One region of the Saccharothrix sp. DSM 118769 genome, then DNA from elsewhere that is predicted to be linked to it. Evidence: riboswitches for the same ligand, from Rfam matches in the RefSeq annotation. Region 1 holds a riboswitch; each other region holds the start of a gene.
The links. A riboswitch is a leader RNA that binds a small molecule or an ion and turns the genes downstream of it on or off. The one in region 1 is predicted to bind glycine.
Positions count from the first base shown of each region.

Region 1 (3,269 bases):
TGCGCGCCCGAGTGCGGCTGCACGTTGGCGAAGCCCGCCCCGAACAGCCCCTTGACCCGCTCGATCGCCAGCCGCTCGATGACGTCGACGTTCTCGCAGCCGCCGTAGTAGCGCCGGCCGGGGTAGCCCTCGGCGTACTTGTTCGTCAGCACCGAGCCCTGCGCCTGGAGCACCGACACCGGCGTGAAGTTCTCCGAGGCGATCATCTCCAGCGTGCTCTGCTGCCGGTGCAGCTCGGCGGCGACGGCGTCCGCGACCTCCGGGTCGAACTCCGCGAGGGAGGTGTTGAAGTGCTCGGACATGGGATCTCTCTCCTAGTCAGCTCGGGCGGTCAGCTCGGGCGCTTGTAGAACGGCAGCGCGACGACCTCGACGGGCTCGCGCTTGCCGCGGACGTCGACGGACAGCTCGGTGCCGGGCTCGGCGTGCCCCTCGGCCACGTAGGCCATGGCCACCGAGTAGCCCAGGGTCGGCGACAGCGCGCCGCTGGTCACCTCGCCGATCGGGGTGCCCCCCGCGTCCAGCACGGGGTAGCCGTGCCGGGGGGCGCGGCGGGAGGTGGTCTTCAGGCCGACGAGGACCTGGCGCACGCCCTCGGCCGCGGTGGCGGCCAGGGCGTCGCGGCCGACGAAGTCGCCCGGCTTGTCGAGCTTCACCACGCGGCCCAGGTTGGCGTGGAACGGGGTGCGGTCCCGGCCCAGCTCGTTGCCGTACAGCGGCATCCCGGCCTCCAGGCGCAGGGTGTCGCGGCAGCCGAGCCCGGCGGGCCTGAGGTCGTGCTCCCGGCCGGCCTCCAGCAGCGCCCGCCACACGTGCGCGGCGTCGTCCGGGGCGGTGAACAGCTCGAAGCCGTCCTCGCCGGTGTAGCCGGTGCGGGCGAGCAGCACGGGCCTGCCCGCCACCTCGGTCGGGTAGGAGGCGTAGTACTTCACCCCGGCCAGGTCGGTCGGGGTGAGGCCGGCCAGGATCTCGGTGGACCGCGGCCCCTGCACGGCGAGCAGCGCGTAGTCGGTGGAGCGGTCCTCGACGGTGGTGTCGAAGCCCTTCGCCCGCTCGACCAGCGCCTCGAACACGACGGCCGCGTTGGACGCGTTGGCCACGACCAGGTACTCCTGGTCACCCGTGCGGTAGACGATCAGGTCGTCGACGACGCCGCCGTCGGCCTCGCAGATCATCGTGTACCGGGCGCGTCCCACGCCGATCGCCGACGCGTGGCCGACCAGGGCGTGGTCCAGCGCGGCGCCCGCACCCGGCCCGGTCAGCACGATCTCGCCCATGTGCGTCAGGTCGAACAGGCCCGCCGAGGTGCGCACCGCGCGGTGCTCGGCCAGCTCGCTGTCGTAGCGCAGCGGCATCCGCCAGCCCGCGAAGTCGGTGAACAGTGCGCCCAGGGCCTCGTGCTCGGCGTGCAGGGGCGTGCGTCGGCTTTCCATCAGGCGGGGTCCTCCCAGGGTGCGGGCATGCCGGTAGCGCCGACCGGTCGGGTCGGCGGGCACGGGTGAAGGGTGACACGGTCCATCGGAGACTCCTCGTCGAAGAAGCCTCCCCCTCTGTCATGAGCCTGAGAGCTTCGCCGCTGCCGGTGAGCGGCTTGCACCGTGGGCGAGGCGCACCGGGTGCGCCTGCTTTCCAGAGTTGCCTTCGTCGGGCGGTAGCTGTGCCTGAGAGATTCCGGGGAGGAGTTGCTCCTTCGGCGCCCCGACTGGTGGGGACTCTCCCGCGCGACATCGACGGCCGTGTTCAGTTGGTACCGCCAGACGCTAGATGTGCCTGGTGGCCGGGGTCAACCCGCCGCGTCACAGGGCTTTCTCGGCCCGGACGCTCTCCACGACCTTGCGCTCGGCGTAGAACGACACGAACGGGACGGTGCCGGCCAGCAGGACGAGCACCGTGGCCTTGATCGACCAGCGCGCCTTGAGGGCGAGGTCGACGGTGAGCACCAGGTAGATGGCGTAGAGGAAGCCGTGGACGGGGCCGACGACCCTCATCATGGTCTCGGTGCCGCCCGCGTACTTGGCGATCATGGCGACCACGAGCAGCAGCAGGCCGACGCCGACCACGTAAGCCATGAACCGGAACCTGGTCAACGCGCCGCTCATCGCCCTACCCTCACCTCACCGCTGGTCCCGCGCGTGGAGCTGGGCGAGCATGCGGTTGTAGGCCGCCAACTCGTCGTCCTCGTCGTCGCGCGCGGGTGTTCCGACGGGGTCAACGGTAACGACCGGCGCCGGCGGCTCGGCCACCGGCTCCCGGGTACCCCCGTCGGGGGTGACCTCGGTCTCCCCGGCGGTCCCCTCGGCCCGGCGCTGGGCGTCCAGCCTGCGGATGCGCCACACCATGAACGCCGGGAACAGGCCGAACAGGGGCCACTGGAACACGTAGCCGAGGTTCTGGAACGTGCCGCCCGCCTGGGAGAAGCGCTCCCACTGCCAGTAGGCGAGACCGCAGCACACGACCAGCGCGGCCACGCAGACAGCGGCGATGGCGACGCGCTTGGGGGTGATGAGGCCGTGCACACCTCAAGGGTACTTCGCGGGAGCTGAGAGCCCCCTCGGGCCGGGGCTCCCCACGCGGGAGCCCGCCCCTCACGGGCGTTGGGCCCCTCGACCTCAGGAGCCCGCCCGACTCTTCGTCGATCCGGACTAGGCGACGCCGTCCCGGCGTTGCCTCTGCAACCTGGCCACGCACCAGGCTGCCGCACTGCCCCGACGCAGGTGCTGGAGCACCGTCATCGGGCCGAGACGACGACCGAGGTCGGCGGGCGTGAGCCCGGCCGCCCGGTAGTCCAGAGCGCGCTGGTCCAACGGGCTGATGCCCGCGTCCCACCACAGCTCCGCCTCCGACAGGTCACCCACCAGCTGCCAGTAGCTGGCGGCGGCGGCGAGCAGGGGTTCGGGCACCTCGGGCGCCCTCTTCCGCATCGCCGCCACGTAGGCGGGGTCCGCGGACTCGACCCTCATCAGGCCGCGGTTCCCGCCGTTCGCCCGCTGCACCGGGATCCCCGGGGACGGCGGGGCTTCCGCGAGCCACGCGTCCTTGATCCGGTTCACCTCCTGCAGCTCGGCGTCGTCCGAGCGCTCAGCCGCCCACTGCCGCAGCAGCTCGTCGACTCCCGAGTCCTCGACCATTCTGCCTCCTCGTCGGTCGAAGATCAGCCAATGCAGCGCACCGTATTAGCGGGTACCGACAACCGCTAGACCCTGGTTTGCCAAAAACCCTGTTACCAGCGCGTTATAGCCCTCATTCCACCCGTACGGTGCAACGTCGAGG
Region 1 is NZ_CP193627.1:8,067,567-8,070,835, forward strand. It holds gene glyA (serine hydroxymethyltransferase) at 1-302, opposite strand, end outside; gene gcvT (glycine cleavage system aminomethyltransferase GcvT) at 332-1,432, opposite strand; glycine riboswitch at 1,543-1,637, opposite strand; glycine riboswitch at 1,639-1,729, opposite strand; gene ACRAKJ_RS33960 (DUF3817 domain-containing protein) at 1,796-2,098, opposite strand; gene ACRAKJ_RS33965 (hypothetical protein) at 2,114-2,515, opposite strand; gene ACRAKJ_RS33970 (helix-turn-helix transcriptional regulator) at 2,642-3,127, opposite strand.

Region 2 (3,269 bases), 720 kb from region 1:
TGCCACCGGGAGTGGTTGTGCCGCAACGAGGACCAGGCCCACGACGCGCGACGGTCCCCACCCCGCGCTACCGAGGTGGGGACCGTCGCGTTCGGACCAAGATCAGGCCGTCTCCAGGCCGTGGGACGTCGGGTACCAGCGAGAACCACCGAGCAACGATGGAAGTCATTCGCGCTGGTCAGACGCCGGTCATCAGCACTCGATGACGTTCACCGCCAGGCCGCCCCGAGCGGTCTCCTTGTACTTGTGGTGCATGTCCTTCCCCGTCTCCCGCATGGTCTTGATGACCTTGTCCAGGGACACGAAGTGCGACCCGTCGCCCCGCAGTGCCATGCGCGCCGCCGTGATGGCCTTGATCGACGCCAGCGCGTTGCGCTCGATGCACGGGATCTGCACGAGCCCGCCGATCGGGTCGCAGGTCAGCCCGAGGTTGTGCTCCATCGCGATCTCGGCCGCGTTCTCGACCTGCTCCGGCGTGCCGCCGAGCACCTCCGCCAGACCGCCGGCGGCCATGGAGCAGGCCGAGCCGACCTCGCCCTGGCAGCCGACCTCGGCGCCGGAGATCGACGCGTTCTCCTTGAACAGCACGCCGATCGCGCCCGCCGTGAGCAGGAACCGCACCACGCCGTCGTCGGACGCGCCCGGCACGAACCTCGCGTAGTAGTGCAGCACCGCGGGCACGATGCCGGCCGCGCCGTTGGTGGGGGCGGTGACGACGCGACCGCCCGCGGCGTTCTCCTCGTTCACCGCCAGCGCGAACAGGGTCACCCAGTCCATCACCCGCAGCGGGTCGGTGGCGTAGTGCTCGGCGGCCAGCCGGGACCTCATCTCGGCCGCCCGCCGCCGCACCTTGAGGCCGCCGGGCAGTTCGCCGGTCTCCGTGCAGCCGTGCTCCACGCACTCCTGCATGACCTGCCAGATGTGGAGCAGGCCGGACCGGATCTCCTCCTCCGACCGCCACGACCGCTCGTTGTCCAGCATCAGGCCGCTGATCGGCAGCCCGGTCTCCCGGGTCCGCGCGAGCAGCTCGTCCCCGCTGCGGAACGGGTGCGCGACCGGCGTGCTGTCCGGCTTGATCCGGTCGGTGCCGGACGCGGTCTCGTCGACCACGAACCCGCCGCCCACCGAGTAGTAGACGGCCGAGTCGACCGGCGACGACCCGGAGAACGCCTCGAAGCGCATCCCGTTGGGGTGCAGCGGCAACGACTTGCGCCGGTGCATGACGAGGTCGGTGTCCTCGGTGAACGCGATCTCGTGGACGCCGCCGAGCCGCAACCGCCCGGTCGCCCGGACCTCCTCGACCCGCGCGGACGCCGCCACCGGGTCGACCTCCTCGGGCTTGTGGCCCTCCAGGCCGAGCAGGACGGCCTTCGGGCTGCCGTGCCCGTGGCCGGTTGCTCCGAGTGACCCGAACAGCTCCACGTGCACTCGGTCGACTGAACTCGTTCGTGCACCCAGGCGGTCCACGAACATCGTCGCCGCGCGCATCGGCCCGACCGTGTGCGAACTCGACGGACCGATGCCCACGGAGAACAGGTCGAACACGCTGATCGCCACGGATCAGCCCTCGGTCAGTTCCGCGTACTTCGCGGCGGTCAGCAGCCCGGTGGCGTCCTCGACGGCCACCTTGAACAGCCAGCCGCCGCCGTACGGGTCGTTGTTGATCAACGACGGGTCGTCGACCGCCGCCGTGTTGACCTCCACGACCTCGCCGCTGACCGGCGCGTACAGGTCGCTCACCGACTTGGTGGACTCCAGCTCGCCGCACACCTCGCCGGACGCGACCCGCGTGCCGACGGCGGGCAGCTCGACGAACACGACGTCGCCCAGCGACTCGGTCGCGTACGAGGTGATCCCGACCGACACGGGCTCCCGGGTGCCCGGCGCCCAGTCGACCCACTCGTGCTCGGGCGTGTACAGCAGGTTCTCCGGAAAGGTCACGTCAGCGCTCCCTGGTGGTGAAGGTCCACCCCCACTCTGTCCTGGGACCTGAGAGCTTCGCCGCGCGCGCGGCTTGCACCGTGGGTGCGCCCCCTCGGACGAGGGTGCGCTTTCCAGAGTCGCCTCACCGCGCGCGGTTCTCGCTGCCTGAGAGTGTGCGGGGGACTTGCTCCTTCGGCGCCTCGAACGAACGAGGTCTCTCCCGCGCGGGTTCCGGCGCCGTCGAGGCGCCGCGGCCGATGTTCAGTTGGGTGACCCGCACGCTAGGTGCCGGCCCGGACGGGTGTCAACGCGCCGCACGACTTGTTCCGCCGGCACAACCGGACCCGTCCTCCTTGGTTCCGCGCGCACGATGACACCGCGCCCCGGGTACCCGACCTTTGGCGAACACGACAGCCGAAGGAGCCCACCGTGCGGATCGCAGTCCCCCGGGAGATCAAGAACCACGAGTACCGCGTCGCGCTGACCCCGGCGGGCGCCCACGAGCTGGCGTCACGCGGTCACGAGGTGTTCGTCGAGGCCGGCGCGGGCCTCGGCTCGGCGATCACGGACGAGGAGTACGCGGCCGCGGGCGCCAAGGTGCTCGCCGGGGCCGACGACGTGTGGTCCGAGGGCGAGCTGGTGCTCAAGGTCAAGGAGCCGGTCGCCGAGGAGTACCCGCGGCTGCGCGAGGGCCAGGTCCTGTTCACCTACCTGCACCTGGCCGCCGACCGGCCGCTGACCGAGGCGCTGCTGGCCTCCGGCACCACGGCCATCGCCTACGAGACCGTGCAGACCCCGAACGGCGCCCTGCCGCTGCTCGCGCCGATGTCCGAGGTCGCGGGTCGCCTCGCGCCGCAGGTGGGCGCGTTCTCGCTGATGAAGCCGTCCGGCGGCCGGGGCGTGCTGCCCGGCGGCGTGCCCGGCGTGCACCCGGCGCGCGTGGTCGTGATCGGCGGCGGCGTGGCGGGCCTGAACGCGGCCGTGATCGCCGCGGGCATGGGCGCGGACGTGGAGATCCTGGACACCAACGTCGACCGGCTGCGACACATCGATGCCCTCTACCAGGGCCGCCTGCGCACCGTCACGTCGAACCGGTACGCGGTCGAGCAGGCCGTGCGCGAGGCCGACCTGGTCATCGGCGCGGTGCTGGTGCCCGGCGCGAAGGCGCCGAAGCTCGTGACCAACGAGCTGGTCGCCGACATGAAGCCCGGTTCGGTGCTGGTGGACATCGCGATCGACCAGGGCGGCTGCTTCGCCGACTCCCGGCCGACCACGCACGCCGACCCGACCTACCAGGTGCACGACTCGGTGTTCTACTGCGTCGCGAACATGCCCGGCGCGGTGCC
Region 2 is NZ_CP193627.1:8,787,585-8,790,853, forward strand. It holds gene ACRAKJ_RS37375 (L-serine ammonia-lyase) at 193-1,557, opposite strand; gene gcvH (glycine cleavage system protein GcvH) at 1,561-1,941, opposite strand; glycine riboswitch at 2,066-2,156, opposite strand; gene ald (alanine dehydrogenase) at 2,353-3,269, shown strand, end outside.
Region 2: it holds a riboswitch for glycine, as region 1 does, so the genes downstream of both, gcvH (glycine cleavage system protein GcvH) here and gcvT (glycine cleavage system aminomethyltransferase GcvT) in region 1, are expected to answer to the same signal.

Region 3 (3,269 bases), 280 kb from region 1:
ACCTGCGAGGGGCCGCGCCGCCGGCCCCGCGCCGGGACGGGCCCCTCGCAGGCGTGTGCGGTGAGTTGTGGATCAACCCTCCGTGCCACCCCCTGGTGTCACACCTTCGGATTACACAACGTCAGCGTTCTTCAGCTAAACGATCACTAAACGTCACCCAAATGGCTTACGACGAGGGTATCTCTCAACCTCAACCTCAGCTTGAGACAAGACACGCTCAGCGCGTCGCGTTGACCTGCCCCCTAGGCGGTCTTACCGTCGAGCTCAGGTGAATTGCCACGGTGTGATTCGGGCACCGGGGCGGCTTCACGTTGGTCGCCGGTCGTCGTGACCGGACCGAGGGGAGGCAGGCGTGGTCGAGGAAGCGCCCATCCGGGCGGGAACCGGAGAACAGGGTGAACTGTTCCCGGACTCCTCGCTGCCGGACGAACTCGTCGGGTACCGCGGCCCCGCCGCGTGCCAGATCGCGGGAATCACCTACCGCCAGCTCGACTACTGGGCACGCACGGAGCTGGTCAACCCGACCATAAGGAGTGCGCACGGCTCCGGCAGCCAGCGGCTCTACTCGTTCAAGGACATCCTCGTCCTGAAGGTCGTCAAAAGGCTCCTGGACACCGGCGTCTCGCTCCAGAACATCCGGGTCGCGGTCGACCACCTGCGCCGCCGCGGCGTGCAGGACCTGGCCCGGATCACGTTGTTCAGCGACGGCACCACGGTCTACGAGTGCACCTCGCCCGAGGAGGTCGTCGACCTGCTCCAGGGCGGTCAGGGCGTGTTCGGCATCGCGGTCAGCGGCGCCATGCGGGAGATCAGCGGCACGATCCACGAGTTCCCCGCCGAACGGGCCGACGGCGCCGAGGTCGTGGGGCCGTCCGACGACGAGCTGTCCCGCCGCCGCCGCACCCGCGCCATCGGCTGAGCCCCCCCGCGCACCCGGACCGCCGACCGCGGGCGACCGGCGGTCGACAACCGACGACGACTCGGCCCGCGGCGGGCCCACGGGTAGCGGTGCGCGGGTACCCACCTCCGCGGCGGGCAAACCGGTGAGATCCACGTCGCGCCGGCGGTACCGGCGGCACCCCCGCCGGGTACGATTCGCGAGCAGTCGCTTTATCCCGTGCGGGAGAGTCCGAGCCAGTCTCGGCGCCGAAGGAGCAAATCCTCCCCGGAACCTCTCAGGCGCAAGGACCGCGCGGGTGAGACGCCTCTGGAAAGCGGGTCGGGCAACCGACCCCGCCGACGGTGCAAGCCCGGTCGAGCAGTCCGGGTGAAGCTCTCAGGCGCCCGGCGCCGGGCAGAAGACAGAGGGGGAGGGCAACGGCCGGAGTGTGCCCGTAGCCCTGGAGGCGCCTTTATGACGCAGGACCGCATCCCCCTCGCCGCTCTCGAGCACGGCACCCCGTTCGCCGACCGGCACGTGGGCCCGCGGCCCGCCGAGCTGGCCCGCATCCTCGACGTCATCGGCGTCGGCTCCCTGGAGGAACTGGCGCAGCGCGCCGTGCCCGACTCGATCCGCGAGCGCGACCTGGTGCTGGACCTGCCCGCGCCCGCCACCGAGACCGAGGCGCTGGCCGAGCTGCGCGCGCTGGCCTCCCGCAACCGGCCGATGACGCAGATGATCGGCCTCGGCTACTACGGCACGACCACCCCGCCGGTGATCCGCCGCAACGTGCTGGAGAGCCCCGCCTGGTACACCGCGTACACGCCGTACCAGCCCGAGATCTCCCAGGGCCGCCTCGAAGCCCTCCTCAACTTCCAGACGGTGGTCGGCGACCTCACCGGCCTGCCGCTGGCCAACGCGTCCATGCTGGACGAGTCCACCGCCGCCGCCGAGGGCATGACGCTCGTGCGCCGGGCGGGCAGGTCCAAGTCCGCCAGGTTCGTCGTGGACGCCGACACGCTGCCGCAGACCCTCGCCGTCATCGAGACCCGCGCCGAGCCGCTGGGCATCGAGGTCGTCGTCGCCGACCTGTCGCAGGGCCTGGAGGGCCTCGGCCTGGGCGGCGACTTCTTCGGCGTGCTGCTGTCCTACCCCGGCGCGTCCGGCGTGGTCCGCGACCACGAGGCCCTGATCGCCGAGGTGCACAAGGCGGGCGCGCAGGCCGTCGTCGCCGCCGACCTGCTGGCGCTGACGCTGCTGCGCCCGCCCGGCGAGATCGGCGCGGACGTCGTCGTCGGCACCACCCAGCGCTTCGGCGTGCCCGTCGGGTTCGGCGGGCCGCACGCCGGCTACATGGCCGTCCGGCAGGGCCTGGAGCGGCAGCTGCCCGGCCGGCTCGTCGGCGTGTCCGTCGACGCGGACGGCTCGCTCGCCTACCGCCTCGCGCTCCAGACCCGCGAGCAGCACATCCGCCGCGAGAAGGCCACCAGCAACATCTGCACCGCGCAGGTCCTGCTGGCCGTCATGGCCTCCATGTACGCCGTCTACCACGGCCCCGAGGGCCTGAAGGCCATCGCGACCCGCGCGCACCGGATGGCCACGGTGCTCGCCGCCGGGCTGTGCGAGGCGGGCGTCGAGGTCGTGCACGGCGAGTTCTTCGACACCGTCCGGGCGCGCGTGGAGGGCCGGGCGGCCGAGGTCGTCGCCGCCGCCCGCGAGCTGGGCGTCAACCTGTGGCGGGTCGACGAGGACGTCGTGTCGATCGCGTGCGACGAGACCACCACCCGCGAGCACCTGCACCTGGTGTGGCGGGCGTTCGGCGTGACCGTCCCCGACGTGGACGCCCTGGACGCCGACACCGCCGACGGCATCCCCGCCGACCTGCGCCGCACCACCGACTACCTGACCCACCCGGTGTTCCACTCGCACCGCTCGGAGACCGCGCTGCTGCGCTACCTGCGGTCGCTGTCGGACAAGGACGTCGCGCTCGACCGCAGCATGATCCCGCTCGGGTCGTGCACGATGAAGCTCAACGCCACGGCCGAGATGGAACCCGTCACCTGGCCCGAGTTCGCCGAGCTGCACCCGTTCGCGCCCGTCGAGGACGCCGCCGGCCTGCTCTCCATCGTCTCCGACCTGGAGCGGTGGCTGGCCGAGGTCACCGGGTACGACGCGGTGTCGCTCCAGCCGAACGCGGGCAGCCAGGGCGAGTTCGCGGGCCTGCTCGCGATCCGCGCCTACCACCGCGCGAACGGGAACGCGCACCGCGACGTGTGCCTCATCCCGTCCAGCGCGCACGGCACCAACGCCGCGTCCGCCGTCATGGCCGGGATGCGCGTCGTGGTCGTGAAGTGCGACGAGCGCGGCAACGTGGACCTCGACCACCTGA
Region 3 is NZ_CP193627.1:7,786,165-7,789,433, reverse strand. It holds gene ACRAKJ_RS32630 (MerR family transcriptional regulator) at 353-919, shown strand; glycine riboswitch at 1,111-1,201, shown strand; gene gcvP (aminomethyl-transferring glycine dehydrogenase) at 1,355-3,269, shown strand, end outside.
Region 3: it holds a riboswitch for glycine, as region 1 does, so the genes downstream of both, gcvP (aminomethyl-transferring glycine dehydrogenase) here and gcvT (glycine cleavage system aminomethyltransferase GcvT) in region 1, are expected to answer to the same signal.